3 regions of the Pseudarthrobacter cremeus genome follow, and region 3 is predicted to be linked to each of the others. Evidence: riboswitches for the same ligand, from Rfam matches in the RefSeq annotation. Region 3 holds a riboswitch; each other region holds the start of a gene.
The links. A riboswitch is a leader RNA that binds a small molecule or an ion and turns the genes downstream of it on or off. The one in region 3 is predicted to bind S-adenosylmethionine.

Region 1: another riboswitch for S-adenosylmethionine. It lies ahead of ACS5PJ_RS04085 (DUF1737 domain-containing protein); the one in region 3 lies ahead of ACS5PJ_RS13260 (cobalamin-independent methionine synthase II family protein).
Region 2: another riboswitch for S-adenosylmethionine. It lies ahead of ACS5PJ_RS20015 (aminotransferase class V-fold PLP-dependent enzyme); the one in region 3 lies ahead of ACS5PJ_RS13260 (cobalamin-independent methionine synthase II family protein).

Annotation. Positions count from the first base shown of each region.
Region 1 is NZ_JBPZHC010000002.1:81,241-91,051, reverse strand. It holds gene ACS5PJ_RS04125 (pyridoxamine 5'-phosphate oxidase family protein) at 76-540, shown strand; gene ACS5PJ_RS04120 (TetR/AcrR family transcriptional regulator C-terminal domain-containing protein) at 604-1,314, opposite strand; gene ACS5PJ_RS04115 (hypothetical protein) at 1,540-1,794, shown strand; gene ACS5PJ_RS04110 (hypothetical protein) at 1,798-2,028, shown strand; gene ACS5PJ_RS04105 (GNAT family N-acetyltransferase) at 2,035-2,610, shown strand; gene ACS5PJ_RS04100 (acetyl-CoA C-acetyltransferase) at 2,704-3,900, shown strand; gene opgC (OpgC domain-containing protein) at 3,935-6,424, opposite strand; gene ACS5PJ_RS04090 (hypothetical protein) at 6,572-7,090, opposite strand; SAM riboswitch class IV at 7,237-7,352, shown strand; gene ACS5PJ_RS04085 (DUF1737 domain-containing protein) at 7,366-7,623, shown strand; gene ACS5PJ_RS04080 (rhodanese-like domain-containing protein) at 7,620-8,030, shown strand; gene ACS5PJ_RS04075 (O-succinylhomoserine sulfhydrylase) at 8,031-9,239, shown strand; gene ACS5PJ_RS04070 (glycoside hydrolase family 26 protein) at 9,249-9,811, opposite strand, start outside.
Region 2 is NZ_JBPZHC010000014.1:16,587-26,397, reverse strand. It holds gene aroA (3-phosphoshikimate 1-carboxyvinyltransferase) at 1-944, shown strand, start outside; gene rsgA (ribosome small subunit-dependent GTPase A) at 928-2,043, shown strand; gene hisN (histidinol-phosphatase) at 2,098-2,922, shown strand; SAM riboswitch class IV at 3,080-3,193, shown strand; gene ACS5PJ_RS20015 (aminotransferase class V-fold PLP-dependent enzyme) at 3,230-4,648, shown strand; gene ACS5PJ_RS20010 (class I SAM-dependent methyltransferase) at 4,761-5,519, shown strand; gene ACS5PJ_RS20005 (metal-dependent transcriptional regulator) at 5,545-6,258, shown strand; gene ACS5PJ_RS20000 (fluoride efflux transporter FluC) at 6,274-6,678, shown strand; gene ACS5PJ_RS19995 (fluoride efflux transporter FluC) at 6,675-7,073, shown strand; gene ACS5PJ_RS19990 (hypothetical protein) at 7,175-7,543, shown strand; gene ACS5PJ_RS19985 (hypothetical protein) at 7,647-7,781, shown strand; gene ACS5PJ_RS19980 (S1C family serine protease) at 7,787-8,773, opposite strand; gene ACS5PJ_RS19975 (acyltransferase family protein) at 9,038-9,811, shown strand, end outside.
Region 3 is NZ_JBPZHC010000006.1:234,839-244,649, reverse strand. It holds gene acs (acetate--CoA ligase) at 1-500, shown strand, start outside; gene sfnG (dimethylsulfone monooxygenase SfnG) at 497-1,690, shown strand; gene ACS5PJ_RS13290 (O-acetylhomoserine aminocarboxypropyltransferase/cysteine synthase family protein) at 1,690-3,021, shown strand; gene ACS5PJ_RS13285 (CoA-binding protein) at 3,018-3,512, shown strand; gene ACS5PJ_RS13280 (hypothetical protein) at 3,570-4,457, opposite strand; gene ACS5PJ_RS13275 (RNA polymerase sigma factor) at 4,454-5,005, opposite strand; gene ACS5PJ_RS13270 (YegP family protein) at 5,239-5,616, opposite strand; gene ACS5PJ_RS13265 (adenylosuccinate synthase) at 5,952-7,241, opposite strand; SAM riboswitch class I at 7,519-7,625, shown strand; gene ACS5PJ_RS13260 (cobalamin-independent methionine synthase II family protein) at 7,639-8,847, shown strand; gene ACS5PJ_RS13255 (uracil-DNA glycosylase family protein) at 9,061-9,693, shown strand.

The DNA of each region.
Region 1 (9,811 bases), on a different contig from region 3:
ATTTGGCCCACTGAATTTAACCAACAGCCGGTCAGGCCCTGTTGGGCCGGGAGTCCGGGCCGTAAGGTGTGGTGCATGAACTCGCACACGGAGCCGAACATCAATCTGACGTTTGACGAATGCTGGGAACTGCTCGCGGACGACGCCGTGGGGCGCCTGGCCCTTGTGGTGGACGATCATCCGGAGATCTTTCCGGTGAACTACGCCCTGGACCGCAGGAGCATCGTGTTCCGCACCTCTGCCGGGACCAAGCTGTGGGTCGCCTCGTCACAGAGGCCTGCAGCGCTGGAAATCGACGGCTATGATCCCCACACAGAGGAGGCCTGGAGTGTGGTGGTGCGCGGTGAGACTGCGCTGATCCTGGACCAGGCTGAAAAGGACGCCGTTGACGCCCTCAAACTCGAGCCCTGGCAGCCCGGGAGCAAGGACCATTACATCCGGCTGACGGCCCGGGCGCTGACCGGCCGCCGTTTCAAAGTCAACAAGCCCGATGTCTGGAACACCAGGCTGTCCGACCGGCGCCGGGCGTCGTTCGAATAACACCGGCACGAGCCCCGCCTGCGCCGCGCGCCCGCGAAAATCAGGCGCAGCGCCCTCAGCCGGTCAGGCCCTTACTGGCGGCACCGGGTGCGACAGGTTCGATTCCAGGCCGGAAAGCAGGATGGTGATTCCCTGGTCCAGTTCGGCTGCGCCGTCATAATCAGCCAGGACGGGTGCCAGGGCGCGCAGCCGGGGGAAGTCCTTGGCCGGCAACCGGTGCAGTCCCAGCCGGAGCAGCACCTCGTTTTCCTCCGGATCCACGATGAACTCCTGGAGCTCATTGAGGATGTGGCCGTACAGGAAGCCGTAGTAGGCCCGGTAGACGTGCAGCGCATCCGACGGTTGGAACCCCGCCTCGATAAGGAGCGAGAGAATCTGCTCCAGCGGACGCAGCGTGCCCAGCGGCCGCAGCCCCAGCGGAGTGGACAGCGGCCGTGTCACGAGCAGCGGGACAACGTTGGGATGCCGGAGGGCCAGAAGCCGCAGATCATGGGCAATCCTGCGCAGCTGGGCCTTCCAGTCCGGATCGTGGGGGAAGATCTCAAGCTCGTTGAAAACCAGTTCCGAGACACCGTCGAGCAGCGCCGCCCGGTTTTCGGCGTACCGGTAGAGGCTCATCGGATCGCAGTTGAGCTCCTGGCCCAGCCGACGCATGGTGAGCGCATCAAGGCCCGCACCGTCCACCAGGTCCAAGGCCGTGGCCAGCACGATGTCCTTGCTCAGCCGGCCTTTTTGACCGGGAATTTCGGTGGCTGGCTTGTTTTGGGAGGGCATGGAATTCCGTCCTGTGTAGGTGTTGCCTCCAGGTCCAGCAAATAATAAAGACGCTTGCTGAATCTGTAGTCTACGGCTACAGTCTACATTGTAGGGACGCAACCGATAATGGTTTTCCCTGTCGACCTGGTCGACACCCCCGAACGCTCAGTGCAAGGTGTTCAGGCATGGCTGCTGTAGCCGAATGGCGGCAACAAAAACGCACCTCGCGGAAGAGAGCCCACCATGGCACATTCCCAGTACGACACATTCCTTTCCGAAGCCACCTCATACGACACCGAGTCTGAATTCACCCTCGACAAAGACCCCCTGTACGGCCTTTACACCAGCTGGTGCTACATCAACGAACGCTCGCCCCGGGCCGAATCCGCGTTCTGGGCAGCCATGAAGAACCGCATCCACCCCGACCGGAACGGCCTGCGCATGAAGGGCCCGGCCGCTGCCGATTACATCCTGACCAGCTACCCGGGCCTGGTCTAGCTGATGAACGTTCCCGCCTGTTCATACCTTCCCCGGGGCGCCCTGCAGCCCCGGGGAAGTCTTCCGTGGTGCGCGGACTGCGACACCGACGAGCACCTGTTGGTCGGCTCGGTGGTTGTCCTTGACGCCCGCAAGGACACGCTGGCGGCAGACATCAACTGCAGCCGCTGTAAAAGCTCACGCGTCCTGGCAACCACGGCCGCTTTTGTTGCGGCAATCCTCGCCAGAACCTAGGTCGCCGTGACAGAGGTCAACCTGATGCCGACCGGGCTTACGGTGCCCGTGGTCCCAGGGGTCTCGATCAGGCTGCTCCGCCGTACCGACGCCGCCGGCATGAGCCTGGCATACAGCCGGAACCGCGATCACCTTGCCCCGTGGGAGCCCTCGCGGGATGCGGCCTTCTTTTCTCCCGGCCATCAGCTGAACATCATTCAGGCCAAGCTGGCCCAGCTTTCGGTGGGCCAGGAAATTCCGTGGGTGCTGGTGGACGACGGCGAGCCCGCACAAATCGTTGGCGCCGTTACCCTGACCGGCATTGTCCGCGGGCCGTTCCTCAGTGCCAACCTCGGGTATTGGGTTGATGGCGGCCTGGCACGGCGGGGAATCGGTTCGGCAGCGGTCAGGTTTGCCGCTGACCAGGCCCGCGAAAGCCTGGGGCTGCACCGGATCCAGGCGGCCACGCTGCTCCACAACGGGCCCTCCCGCAGGATCCTCCGCCGCACGGGATTCCAGGAAATCGGGGTAGCCCCGGCGTACCTGAAAATCGCCGGCACCTGGCAGGACCACCTGTTGCACCAGCTGATCCTCCACGCCTGAAGCCACACACATTCAGGACCCCCAAACGGTCCGCCCGATTTCGCCTAAGCTGGCCCTGAGACCTCCAGGATCCGCAGCATGGAAAGGCACACCATGAGCAACGACGCTCACATTCCCGTCATCCTCGGCGGCGCACGCACCCCGTTCGGCAGGTTCCGCGGCGGGCTCTCACCCTTCTCCTCCAGCCAGCTCGGGGCCCACGCCATCCGGAACGCGCTGGAACGCTCGGGCGTAACGCCGGAGCAGATCCAGGCCGTGATCGTGGGCCAGGTCATCCAGGCCGGTGCAGGCCAGGGGCCCGCGAGGCAGGCCAGCCTCGCCGCCGGCATCGGCTGGGACGTGCCAACCGTGACCATCAATAAGCTCTGCCTGTCCGGCCTGACAGCCGTGATCGACGCCGCCCGGATGATCCGCGCCGGCGAGGCAGATTTCATCGTCGCAGCGGGCCAGGAGTCCATGACCAACGCCCCTCACCTGTTGCCCCGGCTCCGCAGCGGCGTTGCGATCGGCGATGCCCCCTTGCTGGATTCACTGAATTTCGACGGCCTCCAGGATCCCGTTTCGGGTGAACTGATGGGTTCCGCCACCGACGCCGGCAACGCCCGCCTTGGCATCAGCCGCCAGGACCAGGACGCCGTGGCGGCGCGTTCCCACCAACGCGCCGAAGCTGCCAGGGAAGCCGGAATCCTGGCTGAGGAGATCGCACCCATGGAGGTGCCGCAACGCCGCGGCGCCGCCGTCGTCCTCGATGCCGATGAAGGCATCCGCGCCGGCACCACCGTTGAGACCCTGGCGGAGCTGAAGCCCGCATTCTCCAAGGACCCGTCAGCCACCATCACCGCCGGCTCCTCCTCCCCGCTGTCCGACGGCGCCGCCGCGGTGGTGGTTGCCAGCAAGGCAGCCGCGGAGGCGGCCGGCCTGAGCTGGATCGCCGAAATCGGCAGTCACGGACAGACCGCCGGGCCGGATGGTTCCCTGCACTCCCAGCCGTCCCGCGCCATCGAGCGGGCGCTGAAACTCGACGGTCTAAGCGTCGATGACCTGGACCTGATCGAGGTCAACGAAGCCTTCGCGTCGGTGGTGCTGCAGTCCGCCAAGGACCTGGGGATCGACGCCGCAAGGATCAACCCCGACGGCGGCGCCATCGCCTTGGGCCACCCAGTCGGCGCGTCAGGTGCCCGCCTCGTACTGCACCAGGCACTCGCGCTGAAAAGGCGCGGCGGCGGGACCGGCGTGGTGGCACTATGCGGCGGCGGTGGCCAAGGCGAAGCCCTTATTCTCAAAGCCTGATTGTTTCTCAAAGCCCCGGGCCGTTCCGCAGCCGTCAGGTCGGGATGATGCGGAACAGGAAACGCTTCCGCACCATGATCCAGAGCAGCCCCAGGATCACTGCGTAGGCGCCGGTGTTGAGGAAGACATCGCCCTGGCGCAGCACCGGGATATTGGCAATGACTGCTATGAGGACTACGTGAACGACGAACACGTAGAGGGTGGCCCGGCCCAGCGGGATGAGGAACCAGCCCAGGGCACGCTCCACCGGCTTCCAATATGCAGTGAGGAACGCGTACGAGGCGACCAACAGGACCAGGACATTGAGCAGGCGCCCTGGGGCAAGGTAGGTGCGCGCAAAGAAGGAATCGTACATGGTCCGGTAAGCGCCGTCCGGAATGACGGCCAACCGCACGTCGAAGCCGTTGGCCAGGTACGGGTTGCCCCAGGACAGGAACGCGAAAACGGCGGCGCAGACGGTACAGGCTGCCACCGCCCAGGGGTTCGCCGTCAGCCACGCCACGATTTTCCGGCGGTGGAACCCCGCAACGAGGCCGATCACAAACAGCACCTGCCAGACCAGCAGGGGGAACGAATCCTCGAACTGGGAAGGCAGCAGGCGGAAGCGCGTGATGGCGCCCAGCGCGTAGATGCCCAGGGCTGCTGCGAGCACCCACCAGGCTTTACCGCGGTTGAGGGCGGCAAGAATCAGTGGGCTGGCCAGCAGCAGGATGACGTACAGGCCCATCACGTTGAACTGCCACGGACCGAACTGCAGGAGCAGGATGGCGGGAAGAAGCTGCGGCGGCACCGGAAACTGGAAGAGCGATTCCATGCCGGCATAAAGGTCGTAGGTGCGCCCGGCGGAGTCATGCCCGGCGCCTCCCGTCCCCTGGTCGGTGTACGACGTGAGGGACGCGGTCTCGAAGACCGGCACCAGGGAAACCAGGAAAATGCCCAGCAGCACTACCAGGGCCGTGACATAGAGCTTTCCGGCCCGGCGCGCGGTCAGGTCCACCACCGTGCCGAAATCGTCCTTGACCCGCGGCCCGTAGACCATCCCCACCACCAGCCCGGAGAAGAGCACGAACAGCTCCGCGCCGGAGACAAAGCCCACCGCTTCCTGGGTCAGCAGCTGGAAGAGGGACGTCATGCCCAGGTGGTTCACCACCACAAACACGATGGCGAGGCCGCGCAGCAGGTCTACCCGGGAGTCCCGCCTGGAAGGATCGGTGTAGCCCCACTCACCCACCGCGGAGACCCTTCGCGGAAGTTGCCACAGCGCCACGAGGAGGACAAGCAGGGCCACCCCGACGCTCCAGGCGGCCGCACCGGTCAGAGTGTTGGCCGGGGTGGTTCCCTGTCCTGTTCCAGGCTCCGTAACCGGGCCGGTGACTACGCCTGAGGCCTCGAGCCGGGCACGCGCTGCCGCCGCCACCTCAGCGTTGCCGCTGATGGTCCAGTCGATGCTGGCAACACCGGTGTCCCGGGTACTGACACGCTCGTCCCAGATCACGGCAGCTGTCCTGTTGAAACGCGCGGACGTGGCGGCTTCCAGCGTCTGCTCCCACCAGGCCCCCTTGATCTCAGCCTCCCCGGCCCCGCCGGTGGAGGGGCTGTAGAAGGCTGCCGTCTGCAGGAGGAACGGCTTGCCGGCTTGCTCCACATAGGTGGCGTAGAAGTCCTCGTTTCCCGCTCCGGCCAGCATGCCGACAAGCTCGCCGGACCCGGGCACGGTGTTGACGGCGGCCTTCCCGGCAGTGTCATCGTGGTAAGCCGAAAGCCCCACCCATTCGACGGCGTCGTCCCCGGGATAGTACGGGGCGTAGGCGCGGTCGGCACCGTCCCAGGCGCCGTCGCCGTTGGTGTCCAGCAGGGCGAATCCCTCGCTGCCGGCGGGAGGGGCGTTGCGGTTCCGTCCGAAGGGGTAGTCCCGGCCAACGTACGGCTCCCAGACCATGAGCGTGCCGGCGTCGTCCGTTTCCTTGAACTCCGCAGCGACGGCCCGGAAGGCAGCACGATACGCTCCGGGCTGCTGGCCCCACCCAACCCAGCTGCCGTTCATGTCCGGGGCAAAGCGCACCAGCACCTTGCCCTGGAAGCCGGCCGAAATGCGGGCCACCTCGGCCACGAACGCCCGGGCCGCCGCCGCATCGATCTGTTCGAGCGGAACGGTGGGCTTGACGGTGAATATTGCGTGGGAGCCAACGGCTGAAGCCTGGTCCAGAAACTGCCGGAGGTTGGCGGCCTCGGCGGTCCGGAAAGGGATGGAGATGTCATGGCCTAAGACCGCGGGGGTGGCCCCCAGCCGTTCGGCAAAGGACCCGGCGGAGTCCTGACCCCACTCGAGGACAGCTCCCAGCAGGGGCTTGCCCGGCTCCGGGGCCGGCTCTGGTTCGGCGGCCGCGGCAGCACCGGCCGGCAGGAGGCTGGACAGGAGGCTGAACAGGAGGAGGAGGGCGGCAAGGAGCGCTGCGGGCAGCGGGCTGCGGAGTCCGGAGGCGGCCGGCGCCGGCACACGCCTGGGTACGGTGGCTGTTGGCATGCGGGTGTGGACCCTCCCCCAGGACGGCTTTTCAGTGATGGCGGCCGGTGCCACCTGCGCAAACTCTATCGGTCCCCGGCAGATGCGGACTGCCGTGCGGGCTCCGGCTTGGCCGGCCACACCGATCAGCCTTAGCCGGCCAGGACCTTAGCCGGCCAGGATAACCAGCGGGACCAGTCGCTCCGCACACGAGACCCGGATTAGGGTCTCCGGTCCGGACGCCGCCCTGTTGTTGACCCCTGTGTCGTCGCACCAGTCCAAGGCGTACGGGTAGGCGGTGACCCCGGCCTCCCCCGCGGCCATTCCCGCGGGGACAGTGAACACGAAAGTGAAACCGCCGTCGTCGGTCATGGGGGCAAGTTCCTCCAGGATGTTGATTCCGGCAGCGTCCCGGACCGTTACCTGGACTTTGGCGTCCGCACCGTAGCGCGCATCGCACGTTGCGTCCTGCGCGCTGACCGTGACCCGGTCTCCGGGGCGGGCTTCGGCAGGCGTGACGCTGTACGCCGGCGGCATGCAAGGCGGCGGACCCGCTGCGTCCCGGCAGCCGGCCAGGCCCGCCAGGGCCGCCAGGATCGAAGCGCCGCACAGTGCCGTGGCGACCAACCGGGCCCCGGCACCTTTCGCCCCTTGCTTGCTGCCGCTTTTCCCGCCGCTGTCCCCCATGACCTGATTGTCCCGCCCGGCTGGCCAGGGGAGAAGCACGCGCCGGTTACGAAAGTCCGGTCCTGGTGACGAAACCTCCGTGTTGGTTACGGAACATGACGACCGCGGCGGTGCGGCCGGGCGGGCCGGATGTTACGTTTTTGGGGAGTAATGAGAACCGGCGCCAAGCCCTGACTGGCCGGTCGGCAACCCTCCCTTTCGCGGCGGGGTGCCTCAGGTGAATACTCGGCATATCGACCCATTCGAGCTGCAAGCGTGAAAGAAGGAGTTCTGTCGTGTCTGACGCCCCTGCCCCTGAAGAAAAACTGTCGTACCGGCTCATCACGGGGCCGGATGACAAGGCCTTCTGTGAACGGATTTCCACCGCCCTGGCCGAAGGGTATGTCCTGCACGGCAGCCCGGCCGCGACCTTCAACGGCAGCAGCGTGATCGTTGCCCAGGCACTCATCCTCCCGGCAGCCATCGCCAGCGCGGATGCCGCCGTCGCCACCGCTGTGGAAGACCTCGATTTCGACGGCGAGGGCCACGCATGAGCTACGCCGGAGACCTCACCCCGGAGGAAGCGTGGGCCAAGCTGGAGCAGGGCGCCATCCTGGTGGACGTCCGCACCGAGGGCGAGTGGGCGCACATCGGCATCCCGGACACCAAAGCCACTGACAACGACCCCCTGTTCATCCAGTGGACGTTCCCGGGCGGGATCCCCAACCCGGATTTCCTCACCGACCTGACCCAACAGGCCCCCGAGGACTCAACCACCGAACTCGTTTTCCTCTGCCGCTCCGGCCAGCGGTCCATCGCTGCCGCCATCGCCGCCACGCAGGCCGGCTTCACCTCCTTCAACATCCTGGAGGGTTTCGAAGGCGAGCCTGACCGCTACGGCGAGCGCACAGTCAACGGCTGGAAGAACCGCGGCCTGCCCACCAACCTCGGAAGCAACTAAGTGACCTTCAACAAAGATGCCGCCGGCTGGAGCCCTGACACCCAGGCGGTCCGCGGCGGCCTGGACCGTACCAACTTCCAGGAGACCACCGAGCCGGTGTTCCTGAACTCGGGCTTCGTTTACGAGTCCGCCGCCGCAGCCGAGCGCGCCTTCACGGGTGAGGACGAACGCTTCGTCTACTCCCGCTACGGCAACCCATCCGTTGCCACGTTCCAGGAACGCCTCCGCCTGCTGGAGGGTACGGAGGCGTGCTTTGCGACGGCGTCAGGCATGTCAGCTGTCTTCACCGCCCTGGGTGCGTTGCTGGCAGCCGGGGACCGCGTGGTGGCCGCCCGGTCACTGTTCGGCTCCTGCTTTGTGATCCTCAACGAAATCCTGCCGCGCTGGGGCGTGGAGACGGTCTTTGTGGACGGACCGGACCTCGATCAGTGGCGCGACGCGCTGTCCGGGCCCACCACGGCGGTCTTCTTTGAATCGCCGTCCAATCCGATGCAGGAAATCGTGGACATCGCCGCGGTCAGCGAACTGGCGCACGCCGCCGGGGCCACCGTCGTCGTGGACAACGTCTTTGCCACTCCCCTGCTGCAGCGCTGCGGCCAGTTCGGCGCGGACGTGATTGTCTACTCCGGTACCAAGCACATCGACGGCCAGGGCCGGGTGCTGGGCGGGGCCATCCTGGGCACCAAGGAATTCATCGACGGTCCGGTCAAGCAACTGATGCGCCACACAGGACCCGCGCTGTCCGCGTTCAACGCCTGGGTTCTCACAAAGGGCCTGGAAACCATGGCGCTGCGCGTGAACCACTCGTCCGCGTCCGCGCTGCGGCTCGCCGAATGGCTCGAACAGCAGCCCGCCGTCAGCTGGGTCAAATACCCCCTGCTGAAGTCGCACCCGCAGTACGAGCTGGCCGCCAAGCAGATGAAGGCCGGTGGCACCGTTCTCACACTGGAACTTGCGACGACGGGCGGCCGCTCGGGCAAGGACGCCGCCTTTGCGCTGCTGGACGGGCTGCGGATCATCGATATCTCCAACAACCTGGGCGATGCCAAGTCCCTGATCACCCATCCGGCCACCACCACCCACCGCGCCATGGGCCCGGAAGGCCGGGCGGCGATCGGGCTCAGCGACGGCGTGGTGCGGCTTTCGGTTGGCCTGGAGGACGTGGACGACCTCATCGGCGACCTGGAGCAGGCGCTCAAGCAGATCTGATAGGCCGACTTAGCGGCGGGCGGCCAGAGCTGAGGAGAGGGCAGACGCTGAGGCGGCGCTGCTGTTGATCCGCCAGTCGGTCTCCTTGTTCAGGTTGAACCAGACGAAACCGGAGACGTCCGGCTGGGTCCCCAGATAGGAGACCAGCGCGGTGTTCCAGTCCGGCTTGCTGCCACCGGTTTCGGTGCTCGCTGTCTCGGTGATGATGATCTGCTTGCCTGGGGCGATCGTCCGGAGCTCCGCCAGGTAGGGGCCGAACACGGCGGCGGGCAGCTGCCAGGAACTCCACACCTGGGTGGTGCCCCAGTTGTAGGCGTCCAGGCCCACGGTATCCACATACGCATCTCCCGGATACAGCACGGAAGTTTCAACCGATCCGCCTCCGTTGGGCGCCCATACCCAGTTGACGTTGGTTGCACCGGCCGCGCTGAAGAGGCCGTACACGTGCCGCCATGCCTGGACGTAGTCCCCGGGACTGTTGCCGTTGACCGCTTCAGACCACGGGTACCAGTTGCCGTTCATTTCGTGGGCAAACCGGAGCATCAGCGGCTTGCCCCAGGACGCAAGCGCTG
Region 2 (9,811 bases), on a different contig from region 3:
CCCTGAAGGGCCTCGGCGTGGCCGTGACAGCGGACGACGACGGCGGCGCACCCGTTTCGCTGCCCTTCAGCGTTGCGGGCACCGGGACTGTCCGGGGCGGCCACCTCGTGATTGACGCCAGCGCGTCCTCACAGTTTGTGTCGGCCCTCCTGCTGGTGGGTGCGAGGTTCACCGAAGGGCTCCACCTCGAGCACGTCGGGGACACCGTACCAAGCCTGGACCACATCAACATGACGGTGGCCGTGCTCCGCAGCGTGGGGGTCTCGGTGGATGATTCCGTGCCCAACCACTGGGAGGTGGCCCCCGGACCCGTCCGCGCGTTCGACCAGCGCATTGAACAGGACCTCTCCAACGCCGGCCCCTTCCTGGCCGCGGCCCTGGCTACGGGCGGAACGGTGCGGATCCCGGACTGGCCTGCGGGAACCACCCAGGTGGGAGATCTTTGGCGCAGCATCCTGACGGAGCTGGGCGCAGAAGTAAGCCTGGTGGACGGTGTCCTGACAGTTACCGGCGGACGTGAGATCAAGGGCGGCAACTTTGCGGAGACGAGCGAGCTCGCCCCCACCGTCGCGGCGCTCTGTGCCCTCGCCACCGGGCCTTCACGGCTGACCGGCATCGCCCACCTCCGCGGCCACGAGACGGACCGGCTTGCAGCACTGGTGACCGAAATCAACCGGCTCGGCGGGGATGCCGAGGAGACCAGCGACGGCCTGGTGATCCGGCCGGCAAAGCTGCGCGCCGGCGTCGTCCACACCTATGCGGACCACCGGATGGCCACCGCCGGCGCCATCCTGGGACTGGCTGTGCCTGGCATGGAGGTCCAGGACATCGGCACCACAGCCAAGACCATGCCGGAGTTCCCCCACATGTGGGCGGACATGCTCGCCCAGGGCGGATCCACGGTTGACGGCGCGGAAGGTCCCAGCAGTGGCGCGCAGCACTGATTCCTGGGACGAGTCCGATGTCCGGATCCGGCCCAGCAAGAAAGGCTCCCGGCCGCGCACCAAGGACCGGCCCAGCCACGACGACGCCGTCACCGGCCGCATCATCACCGTTGACCGCGGCAGGTACACCGCCATCGTGGGCGAGGGCTCCGGCGACGAACGCGTCATCATTGCCGCGCGCGCCCGCGAACTGCGGCGTTCCCCCGTGGTGGCCGGCGACTTCGTCTCCCTTGTCGGGGATGTCTCCGGCGAACCCGACACCCTGGCCCGCCTGGTCCGGATCCAGGACCGCCGGACCCTGCTGCGCCGCAGCGCGGACGACACCGATCCGATCGAGCGCGCGGTGGTGGCCAATGCTGATCAGTTGGTGGTGGTGGTGGCCGCAGCCAACCCGGAACCGCGCACCGGCTTTATCGACCGCGCCCTCGTGGCAGCGTACGATGCCGGCATTGAGCCGTTGCTGCTCGTCACCAAGGCCGACGTCAAGGACCCCGCTGAACTGTTGTCCAACTACGAGCACCTGGACTTTCCGGTCATCATCAGCCGGACGGCAGACTCAGCCGCCTCTGGCATCGACGCCCGCTCGGACGACGGCCTCTCTGCGCGGCTGGACAGCGACGCCGTGGAGCAGCTGCGGGCCCACCTGGACGGCAAAGTGACGGTAATGCTGGGCCACTCCGGCGTCGGCAAGTCCACCATGGTCAACGCGCTCACCGGAGCCGAACGGGCCACCGGCGGCGTGAATGCGGTGACCGGCCGCGGCCGCCACACGTCGTCGTCGGCCCTGGCTTTGAAACTGACCGACGCCCCGGCGGGCAGCTGGATCATCGACACCCCGGGCATCCGCTCGTTTGGCCTCGCCCATGTGGACCCGGACCGGATCATGCGCTCGTTCCCCGACCTTGAGCCGGGAACCGACGCCTGCGAACGCGGCTGCAAGCACAACGCAGCCGCCGTAAACTGTGGCGTCGATGCGTGGGTTGCCGCCGGCAAAGCCGGCCCCACCGGCCCGGCCCGGCTCGCGTCGCTGCGACGGCTGCTGGGTGCAGATCCGCGGCTGGAAGGCCAGGAAACCAAGGAACTGGGCAGCATCAGCTAGCTGCTGAACGCCCGCCTCCCCGGCTCCGCAGCCCGGAGACGGTAGTTTGTAACCATGATCCAACCCGCTTCGAGCTACAACGATGACCTGCGCCTCGCACATGTGCTGGCCGATTCCGTGGATGACCAGACCATGAGCCGCTTCAAGGCACTGGACCTGCACATCGAGACCAAGCCTGACCTGACACCGGTCACGGATGCGGACAAAGCCGCAGAGGAAGCCATCCGCGGCCAGCTGTCCCGCTCGCGTCCCCGCGACGCCGTCCTTGGGGAGGAATTCGGCAGCTCCGGCCACGGGGCACGCCGCTGGATCATCGATCCCATCGACGGCACGAAGAACTTTGTCCGGGGCGTTCCGGTCTGGGCCACCCTGATCGCGCTCGTTGACGAGGGCGAACCCGTGGTGGGTGTGGTCAGCGCACCCGCCCTGGGGAAGCGCTGGTGGGCCGCCAAAGGGGCCGGGGCGTACATGGGCAGGTCCCTCGCCGCTGCAACCCGCCTTCGGGTTTCGGACGTGTCCAGGCTGTCCGATGCCTCCCTCTCCTATTCAAGCCTGGGTGGCTGGAAGGAGCGCGGCAACCTGGACGATTTCCTGGGCCTGACCGAGGACGTCTGGCGCACCCGCGCGTTCGGCGACTTCTGGTCTTACTGCATGGTGGCCGAAGGTTCGGTGGACATCGCCTGTGAACCGGAGCTGAACCTGTACGACATGGCTGCGCTGGTCCCCATTGTGGTGGAAGCCGGCGGCCGTTTCACTTCCTTGGAAGGAGTGGACGGGCCGTTCGGCGGCAACGCCCTGGCCACGAATTCCATCCTGCACTCCGAGGTCCTCAAACGGCTGAATCCGGGCCTGGACGATCTTCTCCAGACCGCTCCCTAGAACCCCATACCGAATTATCTGCGGCGGGCGCCTCCTCCGGGGGGCGCCCGCCGTCGTTTGTTCGAAGAATGGGACCCCGCCCAAATTGCGCGTAATAAAGTCCTTAACATTCGGCCGGGCTTCTTTCCCCCGGCGGCGATGTCCTACGCTCTTAACAGGTCACGAGTGCCAGCGCTAAACCCCGGTTTGCTGGCCGGCAACCCTCCATTCGCGGTGGGGTGCCCCGGGTGACGACCAGGCCGGTCCGGAACGGACCCGGCAAGCGCGGATTCCCGGGTAACGGGTGTCCTTTCAAAGTGAGGTCTCCGTGACAACTGCCACTGTCTCCCCCGACTCCGTCTCCACAGTCCACGCCGCTAACACCGATGTGCCCGCCCTCGCCGGACGCCCCCTGTCCGCCGTTACCGGCGCAGAAATCCAGGCCCCGCTGATCCAGGGCGGCCACATCCGCTACGCCAACCTGGATTACGGCGCTTCCGCGCCGGCGCTCTCCGTGGTGTCCGCCTACCTGAACGAGATCCTGCCGTTCTACGCCAGTGTCCACCGCGGGGCCGGCTATGCATCGCAGATCAGCACCTCCGTCTACGAGAACGCCCGGAACATCGTGCGCAACTTCGTGGGCGGCCGCCCGGACGACTCCGTGATCTTCACCCGGAACACCACCGACTCGCTGAACCTGCTCGCCGGCTGCCTTCCGCTGACGGACGGGCGGCCAAACGGCGATGTCCTGTACCTGGACATCGAGCACCACGCCAACCTCCTTCCGTGGCAGGGCGTGCCGCACCGCAGCGTGGTGGCTGCCGACACGATCGCGGGGACCATCGAGGTTCTCCGCGCTGAACTCGAGCAGGGAAGCGTCAGCCTGCTCGCGGTCACGGGTGCCTCCAATGTCACCGGCGAAATCCTCCCCATCCGCGCCCTTGCTGCCCTGGCCCACGAGTTCGGGGCACGGATTGTGGTGGATGCGGCGCAGCTCGCTCCGCACCGCCGGATCAACATCGGCGCGGACGACGTCGACTACATCGCCTTCTCCGGGCACAAGCTCTACGCGCCCTTCGGGGCGGGTGTCCTGGTGGGGCGCACCGACTGGCTCGACGCAGGCACACCGCACCTTGCCGGCGGCGGCGCCGTCCGCGAGGCACGGCTCGACGGCGTCAGCTGGGCCACCGGCCCGGCCCGGCACGAGGGCGGCTCCCCCAATGTCCTGGGCGCGGCCACCCTGGCCCGCGCCACCCAGGTCCTTGCGTCACTGGACCAGGAACGGTGGCACGCCCACGAGGCCGCCATCAGGTCCTTCCTGGTGGCAGGGCTGCAGAAGATCGACGGCGTCACCGTCCACCAGATCTTCTCGGACACGGATGCTGAGACCGGCACCATCGGCGTCGTGAATTTCTCGGTAGCGGGCTACGACGCCGGACTGGTGGCTGCCTACCTGTCCGCAGAACACGGCGTCGGCCTGCGGGACGGCCGCTTCTGCGCGCACCCGCTGCTCAAGCGCCTCGGCCTGCCCTCGGGTTCGCTCCGTGCCAGCTTCGGCGTGGGTTCACGGCTCGAGGACGCCCAGCGGCTCCTTGCCGGCATCGAACAGCTACGGAGCACGGGCCTGGGCTGGGATTACGTGGTGGATTCGGGGCGCTGGGTTCCTGCCAACGACACCCGCACATACCCGCACTGGGCGCCGAACACGCCTGGCACCGCCGGGGCGGCCCCCTGCATTGATGACTGACTTTTCCTGAAGCAGCAGGCCGCGATCAGGCGGCTGCGGGGTCCCGAACCTGGCGGCCCTCCCATGCGGTAAATTCGAAGGATACCCAGGGATCAGTTGAAGGAGGCCGCGAGTGGCACGGGGTGGCCCCAGGCTTGACCACGGCCGTCGCCGGGAGCTCGGCCAGAGCTTCCAGGACGGCGGCGAACACTACCAGCGGGTCCGCCCCGGCTACCCCGGTGAATCAGCTGACTGGCTGATCCCTGCCGGGGCCAGGTCCGCCGTGGACGTGGGCGCCGGCACGGGCAAGTTCACCGCCCTCCTGCTGGAACGCGGCCTCGCAGTCTCAGCGGTGGACCCCTCCACCGACATGCTCGAACAGCTGCGCGCCCATTACCCTGAGGTGTCCGCAACCCAGGGGACAGCAGAGGCGACCGGACTCCCAGACTCTTCGTTCGACGTCGCCAGCGTTGCCCAGGCCTGGCACTGGTGTGATCCGCTGCTGGCCAGCGCGGAGCTGGCGCGGATCCTCCGCCCCGGCGGAACACTGGGCCTGATCTGGAACCAGCTGGACACGTCCATCCCGTGGGTCCACCGGCTGTCCCGCATCATGCACGCGGGCGATGTCTACAAGCCCGGGTTCCGCCCAGTGGTGGGGCCCGGGTTTGAAGGCCTGGAGAGTCACCTCACCCGCTGGGAGGACAGCTTGAGCACGGCGGACATCATGGAGCTGACGAAATCCCGCAGCTACTACCTGCGCGCCGGGGAAGCCATCCGGGCCAAAGTCCTGGCGAACCTCGACTGGTACCTTCACGAGCATCTGGGCCACGCCGCCGGGGAAGACATCACCCTGCCGTATCTGACGCTGACATGGCGGGCTGCCAAGGCCTGATGGCACTACCGGGTAGGCTTGTGCCGTGAAGACCAGCGCGCCCTCCTCCTCGATCGAGGACTACGTCAAGGTCGTCTACGGCTTTACGGAGTGGCAGGACAAACCCATCACCTCCTCACAGCTCGCCCAGCGCCTGGGCGTCGCGAACTCATCAGTTTCGGAGATGGTGCGCAAGCTGAAGGACCAGGGGCTGGTGGACCACAAGCCGTACAGCGCCATCACCTTGACCCCGGCCGGCGTGCGGCTGGCCCTGTCCATGGTGCGCCGCCACCGCCTGATCGAGACCTACCTTGTTCAGGAGCTCGGTTACAGCTGGGACGAAGTCCACGACGAAGCCGAACTGCTCGAACATGCGGTGTCGGACACGTTCATTGAGCGGATGGCAATCAAGCTGGGGAACCCGCAGCGTGACCCCCACGGCGATCCCATCCCCACTGCCGACGGCACTGTCCTGATGCCCGATGCCCGCCTGATGGGCGAGCTTGATCCAGGGCACACAGGCCGCATCACCCGCATCAGTGACGAGAATCCGGATCTTCTGCGGTACCTCGCTGCGGAAAAGATCGACCTCGACGCTGAGGTGGAGGTCCTGGGCCGCAGGCCGTTTGGTGGTGCCCTGATGGTGCGGATCACCAGCTCCGGCAGGACCCGCGACTACGATCTTGCGGATGAAGTTACCGCAGCGCTTTGGGTCCACAGCGGCCACCCCCACCTGGGCTGCGTCCTTGGTAGCCGCTGAATGAAGAACGCCGGAATGCCTGACTGGCGCGCCTGGCTGGCGGTGGCCGCAGGCGGCCTGGCAGGGACAGAACTCCGCTACGGGCTGGGGCTCGTCTTCCCGGACCCAGCCGGCGCCGTCCCCTGGACCACCCTGTGCATCAACGTGGCTGGAAGTTTTGTACTGGCCGCCCTCACCACCATGTGGATCGCCCGGCCTGCCACCGCCTTCTGGCTCCGCGCGGGCCTGGGACCGGGCGTGCTGGGTTCCTTCACCACCTTCTCCGCGGTGGTTTTCTCCGTTGACAGGCTTGCCAGGGCCGAAGAGCATCCTGTGTGGATTGCCTATTTAGCCCTGTCCTTGCTGCTCGGCCTTGGCGCTGCGGCGGGCGGCTGGCGGGCGGGGCGGCTGCTGGCTGACCGGCTGCGGGTTGCCTCATGATGGCCGCTGCGCTGGTCGGCGCATTCGGGATGGCAGGTGCCCTGTTGCGTTTTGCCGTCGACAGCTGGTTTGCCCACCGGGCCGGCCGCCGCGCCGCTGTCAACGCCTTCGGCACACCCCGGCACTGGCCGTGGGCGACGCTCTCGGTCAATGTCGCAGGATGCCTCGTGATCGGGCTGTCCATGGGGATCACCGGGCGGCTCGGCCTGGGTTCCGAGTGGCAGGCAGCAACCGCCACCGGGCTCGCCGGCGGGCTGACCACCTTCAGCTCATGGACGACGGCGACTGTCCGGCTTCTGAGTGAGTCGCGGTTCGGCGCGGCGGCACTCAATGTGGGCGCCAACCTGGCCGCGGGTTTCGCCGCTGCCGCCCTGGGCATCGCCATCGCTTCCTAGCCCAGACGCTTCGCCCTGCCCTGGCGCCGCCGTCGTTATGCATTTACAGCGATTCATTGGCCGCACAGCCGGTTTGGCGCAGTCCCGTATCGTTGACTGTGATGATTAGCAGACGCGACGCGGCAATTGCCCTAGATGTACCGATGGAAATGGCGCAGCGCCATGGCATCCCCAAACGCCTGACCGAAGCCGAGCTCAGCGAAATCCTGGACAATCCCCCGGCCTGGCTGACCCAGTCCCGTGCGAACCGGACAGGCAAACGCCCGGTGTGGGTCCATCTCGAGTGTGCCGTGTGCGGGTATGAAGAAGCGGCCCGCCCCAAAAAGTGGTGGCCGGAATTCACCTACGTGGTCTGTGGACACCATGCGCCAAGTGACGTTCCGCCTGCCCGGCAGGGCCTTGTCAGGAGCGAGTTCGACGGCGTCGGGACCCGCTTTGTGGGCATCGCGGACGTATCGGTTCCGGACTGATCCAGGGCTGATTTCGGACCGGTTCAGGGCATTACATTCGGGCACGAAAAGGCGTATTTTACGAAGAGGGACGCTGCCTGTCCCCCGTTGTAAGGAGCACGCCATGCCTGACAAGACACCCCACCAGAACCTGTCGAAGAAGCCGGTTAAAACCATCAAGGAGAAACGCGCGGAGAAGAAGGCCAAGAGCCCCGAAGGTGCCCAGGATCCTGTAGCGCACCTGAAGAAGCGCCGGTAGCTGGATTACCCGCCGTTCTCTGCCATTTCTTCGGGGACGGCCGCCAGGTTCAATTCCTTGCCGTCCCTCAGGACGCTGATCTGCAGGTGCTGGCCGATTGCATCGGCGAACAGAAGTTTCTGCAGGCTTTCCGCGTTGCTGACGGGGCGGCCTCCGGCTGTCATGATGATGTCGCCCGCCTGCAGGCCGGCGCGGTCGGCCGGGGAACCAGCCAGGACCTCCACCACCCTTAGCCCGTCGCGTTGGCCGGTCCTGATCACGGCACTGGCGTTGAGGCGGGTGGGTGTGCTGACAACACCCAGGTAGGCGCGCCTGACGCGTCCGTCCTTCAGCAGAGCCGAGATGATACGCCGGGTTGTGGCGTTGATCGGTACGGCCAGGCCCAGCCCGGCCCCGGCCACCGCCGTATTGATTCCCACGATGCGGCTGTGCGCGTCCGCCAAAGCGCCGCCGGAACTGCCGGCATTGAGTGCCGCGTCGGTCTGGATGACGTCCTCAATCACCCGCCGGTTTCCGCCCGACCATACGGGGATGGCCCGGCCCAATCCGCTGACCACTCCTGCGGTCACTGATCCTGCCAGCCCCAAGGGATTGCCCACCGCGATGACAAGTTGGCCCACACGGAGCGTCTCGGCGTCGCCGAACTGTGCCGGGGCCACCTTCGGTGCCTTGCCGCGGACCACCGCGAGATCGGACAAGGGGTCCACCCCCACCAGTTCAAGATCGGTCCGGCTGCCGTCGGCAAAGGAGGCGTGGCCGTGGTGCGTGCCGGCCACGACGTGCGAATTCGTCAGAAGGTAGCCGTCCTCGGTGAAGAGGACCGCAGACCCGGCGCCCACGCGGAAGCGTCCGTTCCGGCGGCTTCCGGTCATTTCGATGGCCGCGACGTGGGGTGTGACGGTGTCGGCCACCCGCATGACCGTTTCGGAGTATGAGTCCAGCGGATCGTCGTCGGCCGCTGGTGGTGGACCGGGTTTACGCAGCTCGTCCATGGCGCACCTCCTGGTGTTACCGGACCCGGCACCTGCGCTCGGGTCCTACGGCGTACAACGACGGAGGCCCGGCAACTAGTCCCGGAGGTGTTACGCCATAGGTGAACGACAGGGGCCGTTATCGGAGTGGGCCCTGTAACCGGCACCTCGGGACGCAAGCGTCGCCAAAAAGCCGATCCCCTAGTCCCCAAAGAGGGGGTACCTATCCACCCCATAATCCCGGGCAGCAGGGGAAACCGGCCGGACCCGTTGCTAAGTTTGATCATGACCTTGGGCCAGACTGGCGCAACGCATTCCGGGCCGGCGGTCGGGTCCCGGATCGACTGGATCGACGCAGCACGTGGGCTATGCGTCATCGCAGTGGTTCTCTTCCACGTCGGCTACTGGCATTTTCTCAAATTCGAGCACGCCGGCAGCATCGCCTTCGCGTTGTGGGAAACCGTGGCCATTGCGCTGGGCTCCGTGCGGATGCCCCTTCTTCTTGCTGTATCCGGGATGCTTGCTGCATCCAAGATCCGGAACGGGTTCGGCAATGGAAAGGCGATACAGGCCGGCCTGACCAATTACTACCTTTACGCCGTGTGGCTGCTTGTCTACGCACTGCTCAGTATTCCCGCTGCGATGACCGGCGCCACTCCCCGCGTCGGAACGGTCGGCGACTTCTTCCTCCAGCTTGTCGTGCCTGACACTCCGCTGTGGTTCGTTTTCGCCCTCGCCCTCTACATACCCCTGCTTACCCTTTGCCGAAAGCTGCCTCCGGCTGTTGTGCTGGCCGCACTGGCGGTCGTCCGGATGCTGACGGTCCTGATTCCGGGCAGTGATTCCGGTCAGTGGGCCAAGGTCCCCGAACTCGCCTTCTTCTTCGCCGTTGGAGTCTACGGTAAAGCGCTTCTGATCCGCCTTGCCGAAGTCCGCAGATTGTTCCATGCAGCCGTCGCGATTCCGGCCTTCCTTGCGCTATCAGGATTGTCGCTCGCATTGGATCTGGCGCCGGTTGCAGATCAGGCTCTCTTTATCCTGCGCGGCCTGGCAGCCATC
Region 3 (9,811 bases):
ACTGGAGCAAGTACGTGGAGCAGGGCTGGTTCCTGGCCGGCGACGGAGCCAAGTACGACGCCGATGGCGACATCTGGATCCTGGGCCGCGTGGACGACACGCTCAACGTCTCCGGCCACCTGCTGTCCACCATCGAGATCGAGTCGGCCCTGGTCTCGCACCCGGATGTCGTGGAGGCCGGCGTCTGTCCGGTCGCGGATGCGAAGACCGGGCACGCGATTGTTGCTTTCGTGGTTCTTAAATCCGGGGTTTCGGGGGAAGTCGCCGCGGAACTCCGGAACCATGTGGCGAAGGCGATCGGCCCGATCGCCAAGCCCCGCGACGTCGTCGTGGTCCAGGACGTGCCCAAAACCCGCAGCGGCAAGATCATGCGCCGGCTGCTGACCCAGCTCTTCGAGGGGACCGCCCTGGGCGATACCACCTCACTTCAGAACGAACCGGCGATCGCCGGCATCCAGGACGTCCTGCGCGAGCGGACCCTAGTTAAGGAAAATTCATGAATGACATCAGCAACGTTGCCCGTCTTTCCGAACCGCTCAAGTTCGCATACTGGGTGCCGAACGTTTCCGGTGGACTGGTGGTTTCCACCATCGAACAGCGCACCGGCTGGGACTTCGACTACAACAGGAAGCTCGCGCAGATTGCCGAGAACTCCGGCTTCGAATACGCGCTGACCCAGACCCGCTACGCCGCCTCCTACGGCGCGGACAAGCAGCACGAGGCCACCTCGTTCAGCCTGGCCCTTCTGGCCGCCACCGAGCGCCTCAAGGTCATCGCCGCCGTCCACCCGGGCATGTGGCATCCCGGCGTGCTGGCCAAGTTCATCATCACCGCTGACCACATCTCCAACGGACGCGCCGCCGTGAACATCGTCTCCGGCTGGCTCAAGAACGAGTTCACCAACTTCGGCCTCGACTGGCTGGAACACGACGAACGCTACGTCCGCACCGAGGAATTCATCAAGGTCCTCCGCGGCCTCTGGACCGAGCAGGAGTACAGCCAGTCCGGCAAGTACTACAACATCACGGACTTCACCCTGAACCCGGCCCCCGTGGACGTTCCCGGCCGGGCGCACCCGGAGATCTTCTTTGGCGGCAACTCGACGGCGGCACAGGCCACTGCGGGCCGCGTGGCGGACTGGTACTTCTCCAACGGCAAGGACCTGGAAGGGTTCAAGGAGAACATCGCCGGAGTAGTGGCCGCTTCCGGCGAAACCAAGCGCGGCACCGACGGTGCCCTGTCCGCCCCCAAATTCGGGCTCAACGGCTTCGTCATCGCCCGGGATTCCGAGAAGGAAGCCCGCGACACGCTCCGCGAAATCGTGGCGAAGGCGCACAAGCCGGCAGTCCAGGGCTTCCGCGACGCCGTCCAGGAAGCCGGCGCGTCCACCAAGGACGGCAAGGGCATGTGGGCGGATTCCAGCTTCGAGGACCTGGTCCAGTACAACGACGGCTTCAAGACCCAGCTGATCGGCACCCCGGAGCAGATCGCCGAGCGCATTGTGGCGTACAAGAAGATCGGCGTGAACCTGTTCCTCACCGGCTACCTGCACTTCCAGGAGGAAGTGGCGGCCTTCGGTTCGGACATCCTGCCGATCGTCCGCGAGCTCGAGGCCGACCTGGCCCGGAAGCACGGCACCGAGCTGGACTTGTCCGGGACACCGGTTGCTTCCGTGGAGGTGGCTGCGTAATGGCTGACCGCAAGTTTGGTTTCCGCACCCGCGCCCTGCATGCCGGCGGCACCCCCGACGCCGAGCACGGTGCCCGGGCCGTGCCGATTTACCAGACCACGTCCTTCGTGTTCAAGGACACCCAGGACGCCGCCAACCTGTTCGCACTGCAGAAGTACGGCAACATCTACTCCCGGATCGGCAACCCCACGGTTGCGGCGTTCGAGGAGCGCATCGCGTCCCTGGAGGGCGGGATCGGTGCGGTGGCAACGTCGTCGGGCATGGCGGCCGAGTTCATCACCTTCGCGGCGCTGACGCAGGCCGGCGACCACATTGTGGCCGCTTCACAGCTGTACGGCGGAACGGTCACCCAGCTGGATGTGACGCTGCGCCGCTTCGGCGTGGACACCACCTTTGTGCCCGGCACCGACCCCGCAGACTACGCCGCGGCCGTCCGGGAGAACACCAAGGCGATCTTCGTTGAGGTGGTAGCCAACCCGTCCTCGGAGGTCCAGGACCTGGAGGGGCTGGCGAAGGTAGCGCGCGACGCCGGCATCCCCCTCGTGGTGGACGCCACCTTAAGCACGCCGTACCTCGTGCGGCCGATCGAGCACGGAGCCGACATTGTCATCCACTCCGCCACGAAGTTCTTGGGCGGCCACGGCACCACCCTCGGCGGCGTGATCGTCGAGAGCGGCCGGTTCGACTGGGGCAACGGCAAGTTCCCCACCATGACCGAGCCGGTGGCCTCCTACGGAAACGTCTCGTGGTGGGGCAACTTCGGCGAGTACGGGTTCCTCACCAAGCTCCGTTGCGAGCAGCTGCGCGACATTGGCCCCGCCCTTAGCCCGCAGTCGGCTTTCCAGCTCCTGCAGGGCGTGGAGACCCTCCCGCAGCGCCTCGACGAGCACCTGGAGAACGCCCAGGCCGTCGCGGAATGGCTGGAGGCGGACGAGCGCGTGGCCTACGTGAACTTCTCCGGCCTTCCCTCGCACCCGCATTTCGCGCGGGCGAAGAAGTACCTGCCCAAGGGCCCGGGATCTGTATTCTCGTTCGGCGTAAAGGGCGGCCGGACGGCCGGGCAGAAGTTCATTGAAGCGCTGCAGCTCGCCTCGCACCTTGCCAACGTGGGTGATTCACGTACCCTGGTGATCCACCCCGGTTCCACCACGCACCAGCAGCTGAGCCCGGCCCAGCTCGAGTCCGCCGGGGTACCCGAGGACCTGGTCCGCATTTCCGTGGGGCTTGAGGACATCGAGGACATCCTGTGGGATCTTGACCAGGCGCTGGAGGCCGCCTCGGCTTCGGAGGCCGAACCCGCTGATTCCTGCACGATTGGAGCCAGCGCATGAGCACCGCCGAACGCACCTGGACCGGACCGTCCGCACCCGATCGCCTGAACCTGCTGCGGCAGGCAAAGTCGATTGCGATCGTGGGAGCCTCGGACAAACCGTCGCGGGCCAGCTACTTCGTGGCAACGTACCTTCAGTCCTCCACCCGGTACAAGGTCTACTTCGTGAACCCGGTGGTGAAGGAAATCCTTGGCCAGCCCACGTATGCGACGCTCGCGGACCTTCCCGAGAGCCCGGACATCGTGGATGTGTTCCGCAAGCACGATGACCTTCCGGGTGTCCTCGCCGAGGCCATCGCGGCGGGCGCAAAAACACTGTGGCTGCAGCTGGGATCATGGCACGAGGAGGTGGCCGCTGGCGCTGAAGCCGCAGGCCTCAACGTGGTGATGGACCGTTGCGTGAAGATCGAACACGCCCGGTTCCATGGCGGCCTGCACCTGGCCGGCTTCGATACCGGCGTGATCTCCTCGAAGCGGCAGCTGCTTTCCTGACTAAAAAATCCCTACCGCTCACCACGCACCCTGCACACCTTTGCGCGGGGTGGGTGGTCAGCGGCTGAACTTCTTCAGCCAGATCAGGCCGGGGTCGGTTTTGCCGGCCACGGTCTTTCCTGTCTGCGCAAGCGAAGTGACGGCCTCCAGGGTGGAAGTCAGGGCCGCGGGCTTCCCATGGTTTCCCTGGCCGCCCGCCCCGTCAGAACCGGCCTCTTCAGAACCGGCCTCTTCTGAACCGGCATTGCCGGCTTCCTCCCGGCCGTCCCCGGACGCCGCGTCCCCGGCGCCGCTGCCATCAGAGTTGCCGTTCACCGCGAAATCGGCTGCGCCGTCGTCGCCGTTTTTGGACGACGAGTTATCGCCTTGTCCATTACCCGTTGCCTTTTGTTGGTGCGTGGTTTCCTGACGGGATGTCCCCTGGCCGGTACTGCCGGGCTGGTTGCTTCCCGGCCCCGATGTTTCGGGCTGGCCCGCAGCGCCGTCCCGACCCGCCTGGTCGGCTGGTGCAGGGCCGCCGGGACCCCGCATCTCCCCGGAAAGACCGCCGTCCGCCGGGCTGGCGAGCGGGGTTCCTGTGATGGTCCAGGCAGGGCTCCAGTCAGCCAGCATCTGCTGGACGGAGCTGTTGGTGGATCCGTCCGGAACTGACCCGCTGGCAGCCACGCCGGTAACGCCCAACCCCATCCCGGCGATCACGGCAAGTCCCACCACGGAGTTCCGGTGCCTCCGGAGCAGGCGCTGGCGGGCCAGCTGGTCTGCAGGGCCTGTCAGAAGCAGGGCTGCCAGTTCGGCTCCGGGTTCGGGGACCGGGAGGGAACGGAGGGAACCCAGCGAGAGCAGGGCAGAGCGGAGCCTGGCATCGGTTTCGCCGGCGTCGAGCAGCATGTCATCCACGGTCCGGGAAAGGGACCGGGTAATCACCGGGCTGGAGGGAGCATTCATGGCACCACATATTCCTTTACAGCGGACTCCTCGCGGAGTTTGACCAATGCACGGCGCTGCAGCTGCTTTACAGAACCGGCGGTTTTCCCCATAACGTCAGCCACCTGTTCGACGGTCAGGCCGCCGACGAGGCGAAGGGACAAGACTTCCCGCTGCTCATCCGGCAGACCGCCGAGCAGGTCCAGGACTTCCTGGGGGGAGATTTTTTGGAGGACTTCAGTTTCTGCCGACGTGTCCTCGCGCCGGTCCAGTTCCGGTTCGAACGGGAGTTCGACCGGTCTGCGCTGCTGCCGCCGGTGGTCATCCACCATGCGGGCGTGGGCCACGGAGAAGACGAACGTGCGCAGCCCGGCAACCCCGCCGGTGACTGTCTGGAGCCGTGGCAGGACGGCGAGGAAGACTTCCTGCATAACCGCCTCCGGATCTTCTACTCCGCGGGCTGTGAGGTAGCCCAGGACCTGTGCCGCATAGGTTCGGTACACGGTGTTGAACAGCTCCGGATCGCGGGCGCGGGCACGCAATACGTCGTCTGTCAGCGCATCGGTCACGGGACGCAGGGCTTTCGGTGAAGGGGAAGGGGCTTGCCCCGCTAACTTTACCCTCCGGTAACCGTGCTGCCGGCAACCCCACGAGCCGGCTGGGGGACAAAAAGGCCGGGCTGGAACATGATGGGGGACAAGTTCCAGACCGGCGCTTCATAGGGGTAATCGCTGACACAGGCCACAGGGTTACGCCCGGTCACAAGAAACTTTGAAAATCTTATTGAGGCCGGAATTCAGCCTCAGGCGGGCGCCTGTGTTGCGCCGATCCAGCGCGGTGCGGGGACCTGCCGCCGCGGAGCCTTGGCATGGTTGAAGGCTCGGAGCCTGGTCACCGGAACCCGCTGTTCGTCGCACACCGGCTGGACTGCAACCGGCACAGGAACCGGCTCCGCTACTGGCACCGCCACCGGCTGGGCTGCTGCGGCCGGCGGCGAAACGCGTGAAAGGTCCGTGACCAGCCCCGTCCCGGCGCACTCCCGCACGGCCGCGATCCCGGCTGCCACCGCCGGCTTGTCAGCGAACGCCTCCGACACAGCCATCACCGTTCCGTCCGGCCCCATCAGCCTGAACCTGAACAGCGAATCGGCGTCCACAAAAACTTCAAACATCCCGGCCATGGCAAATCCTTCCGGTCTGCGGGTGATCAGCTCCGGCGACGTCCTCGCCACCGGCCTGCCCGGACGCGTTGCTGCGTCCGGTCCCGCGGGTCTGGTCGAACGATCTGTTGATCAGTTCAGCGTGTGCTTAAGAGTCTGGCCGCCGCTCCGGGAGCCCCACAAGACCGGCCCGGTAAACCCTGTGTAAATTGCGTACCACCGCCCGCAGAGCCCGCTCAGGCCCGCCCAGGCCTGGCCAGCAGCGCTGACGCCCGCCCTGTAACCCACGCCTTAACCACCGACGCCGGCGGGGTTACCCTTTCAGGTGACCCGCCGGCGTCGTACGTGTGTGGACTTTAGTCCTTGATGAGGTCGTTGACCACGATGGTCTGATCGCGGTCCGGGCCGACGCCGATGGCGGAGAACCGCGTACCGGAGAGCTTCTCCAGCGCAAGCACATAGTTCCGGGCGTTCTCCGGGAGGTCCTCCAGGGTGCGGGCGCCGGTGATGTCCTCGGTCCAGCCTTCGAAGTACTCGAAGATCGGGACAGCATGGTGGAATTCGGTCTGCGTCATGGGCATTTCGTCGTGCCGGACGCCGTCGACGTCGTACGCCACGCACACCGGGATCTGCTCAATGCCGGTCAGGACATCCAGCTTGGTGACGAAGTAGTCCGTGAAGCCGTTGACGCGGGAGGCGTGGCGGGCCAGGACGGCGTCGTACCAGCCGCAACGGCGCGGGCGGCCGGTGTTGACGCCGAACTCACCGCCCGTCTTCTGCAGGTACATGCCCATCTCGTCGAACAGTTCCGTGGGGAACGGTCCGGCGCCGACGCGCGTGGTGTAGGCCTTGATGATGCCGATCGAGCGGGAGATGCGGGTGGGGCCGATGCCGGAACCCACTGACGCACCGCCTGCCGTCGGGTTGGAGGACGTGACGAACGGGTACGTCCCGTGGTCCACATCCAGGAAGGTGGCCTGGCCGCCCTCCATGAGCACCACCTTGCCCTCGTCCAGCGCCTTGTTCAGGACAAAGGTGCTGTCGATGACCAGCGGGCGCAGGCGCTCGGCGAAGGACAGGAAGTAGCTGACGATCTCCTCCACCTCGATGTCGCGGCGGTTGTAGACCTTGACCAGGAGTTCGTTCTTCTGGCGCAGCGAGCCTTCCACCTTCTGGCGGAGGATGGATTCGTCAAAGACGTCCTGGACGCGGATGCCCAGGCGGGCCACCTTGTCCATGTACGCGGGGCCGATGCCGCGGCCGGTGGTGCCGATGGCCCGGCTGCCGAGGAATCGCTCGGTGACCTTGTCCAGGACCTGGTGGTAAGGCGCCACCAGGTGGGCGTTGGCGGAAACGCGCAGTTTGGACGTGTCCGCACCACGGGCCTGAAGTCCATCAATTTCCTGGAACAGCGCCTCGAGGTTCACCACGCAGCCGTTTCCGATGATGGGAACCGCGTTGGGGCTGAGAATGCCGGCCGGAAGGAGCTTGAGCTCATACTTCTCACCGCCTACGACGACGGTGTGTCCGGCATTATTGCCACCATTGGGCTTAACGACGTAGTCCACACGGCCACCCAAAAGGTCTGTGGCCTTGCCTTTTCCTTCGTCGCCCCACTGGGCTCCTACGATCACGATTGCTGGCATGGGATCCTCCCCCATTCGTTCGGGCCGCACTCCGGGTACTCCATCCGGTGGTGCACCGGACGGCCCACCGAAAGCCGGCGCCGTTCATGAGAACGCCCCGAAGGCAACAGCCTGGCGGGAACGGTTTATGACGCCCTGCCACGCAAGAGTTCGGGGCTCTTACCACCCAAGTTTAGCCGATGCCCGGGTTTCTCCACTCGTTCGGCCTGGCAGGGTTCACACACGAAACAATCGGGCCCGGACTTGCCCGGGCCCCACAGATGGCCTTAAGTGAGAGTACCCATCCGGAGCGGCCGAGAGACCTGGCTCGTTGACGCCGCAGCAACCGCGCATGAGCAGGGACAACTCTGCCCGCGCAGGTGCTACTGCCAGGACCGATGGAAAGGAAAATCCCCCGATGTCCCAGAACTCGGACCACATCCAGGTCACCCACGCAGGTTCCTTGCCCCGCACCCCGGAGCTCATCGCTGCCAACGCCGCGAAGGAGACCGAAGGCATTACCCCGGAATTCCTGGCACTGCTCGAATCGTCGGTGGCGGAGGTCGTCAAGCGGCAGAAAGACGTGGGAGTGGACGTTCCCAACGACGGCGAATACGGACACACCATGTCCAGTTCGGTCGACTACGGAGCCTGGTGGAACTACTCCTTCGCGAGGCTCGGCGGCCTGGAACCGACAGATGTGGACCGGTGGAAGGACGCCACGGTGCACCGCTCGTCTCCCGGGCACATTGTGCTGACCTCTTTTCCGGACCGCCGCGACAGGCTTGCTTTCAACGACGCCTACACCGATCCGTCCTCGGGGATCCTGGCGCACCGCAAGAGCGTTTCCCAGCCGAAGATCACCGGGCCCCTGACCTACACCGGACAGGACTTGGTGAACTCCGATGTCACCAACCTGAAGAAGGGCCTCGCCGCCGCAGGCCTCAACCAGGGTTTTGTGGCGTCGCTGTCCCCCGGGTCATGCGCCCGCGTGGCCAACGAGTACTACAAGTCCGACGAGGAGCTGCTCTACGCCTGCGCCGACGTGATGCGGGAGGAATACAAGGCCATCATCGACGCCGGCCTGACAGTGCAGCTCGACGACCCTTCCCTGGCCGAAAGCTGGGACCAGATCAACCCCGAGCCGACGTTGGAGGACTACCTCAAGTTCATCCAGCTCCGGGTCGAGGCCACCAACTGGGCCCTGCGTGACCTGCCCCAGGAACAGATCCGCCTCCACGTCTGCTGGGGATCCTGGCACGGCCCGCACACCACCGACATTCCGTTCGGGGACATTGTCGGCTCGGTGCTGCAGGTCAACGCCGGAGCGTACTCCTTTGAGGCCGGCAACGTCCGCCACGAGCACGAATGGCGGGTCTGGGAGGACACGAGGCTTCCCGAGGGCAAAGTGATTATTCCCGGCGTGGTGTCACACGCCACCAACGTGGTGGAGCACCCGGACCTCGTCGCGGACCGGATTGTCCGTTTTGCCGAGGTAGTGGGCCGGGAGAATGTCATCGCCTCCACCGACTGCGGGCTGGGCGGGCGCGTCCACCCGCAAATCGCCTGGGCCAAGCTGGAGGCCTTGGGCGAGGGCGCCCGCCGCGCCACCAAGCGTCTCTGGTAGTTTTTCGATCCGGCTGCAGGGTCCGTCCTGTGCCTTCCATCACGGGAAGGCCATGGACGGACCCTGCATTTTGCGGGGCTTGCTAAACTGATAGAGACCGACCAGGAATCGGTCCACAACACATTTCAAACCATCCCGGACTTGGCGTGCCCACCGCGCGCCCATTTTCCGGATTGGCAGCAGCACCGATCCCCGCAGGAGACATTGCCCTTCATGACAGCCCTGGCACCCGAATCATTCCGCGAACAGCTCCTGAACCGCCGTTACGATCCAAATGTTGCCGCAGTCAACGAGCTGTGCGATTCACTGCAGAGCGTCAAGCCGCACACCCGGGTCCCCTATGTCGACCCGATGCACGACGTCGATGAGTGCCGCATCATCAGCCTTTTCTCCAACATCGGCGAGGCGGACCCTTCGGGCTTCATCACCGCGGGCGACGACGACGCCACCACCCGCATGCTGGGAATCCAGTGGAAGCTGGGCCTGCGCCCCGAGTGTGTCATGCCGTGGAACGTCCACCCGTGGCACACCGACGGAGAGCCCAACGGCAAGTTCACGCCGGACCAGATTGCCTCCGGCCTCAAGCCCCTGCTCAAGTTCCTAGCCCTGGTGCCCCGCGCCTCGGTGATCGTCGCCCACGGCACCGAAGCCAACCGGCTGGCCAACCTGCTCCTTAAGACCGAGGTGCCCATGATCTGGCGCCGGGGCCTGAAGACGTACAAGGTCCGCAGCCTCAGCGGCCGCGCCTTCGCCGGAACCCCCGCCCGGCAGGATCAGTACCTCGAGGAAATGCGCGTCGCCTACGCCGACGCCATGGCCCGCACCGGACTGACCAAGGCCAGCTAGTCCCCCGCCCGTAACCACGGCAACCTACGACGGCGGCCGGTCACCTTTTTCGAAAAGGCGACCGGCCGCCGTCGTACTTTAAACCACAACCGCTGTACTACTAACCACAACGCGGGGT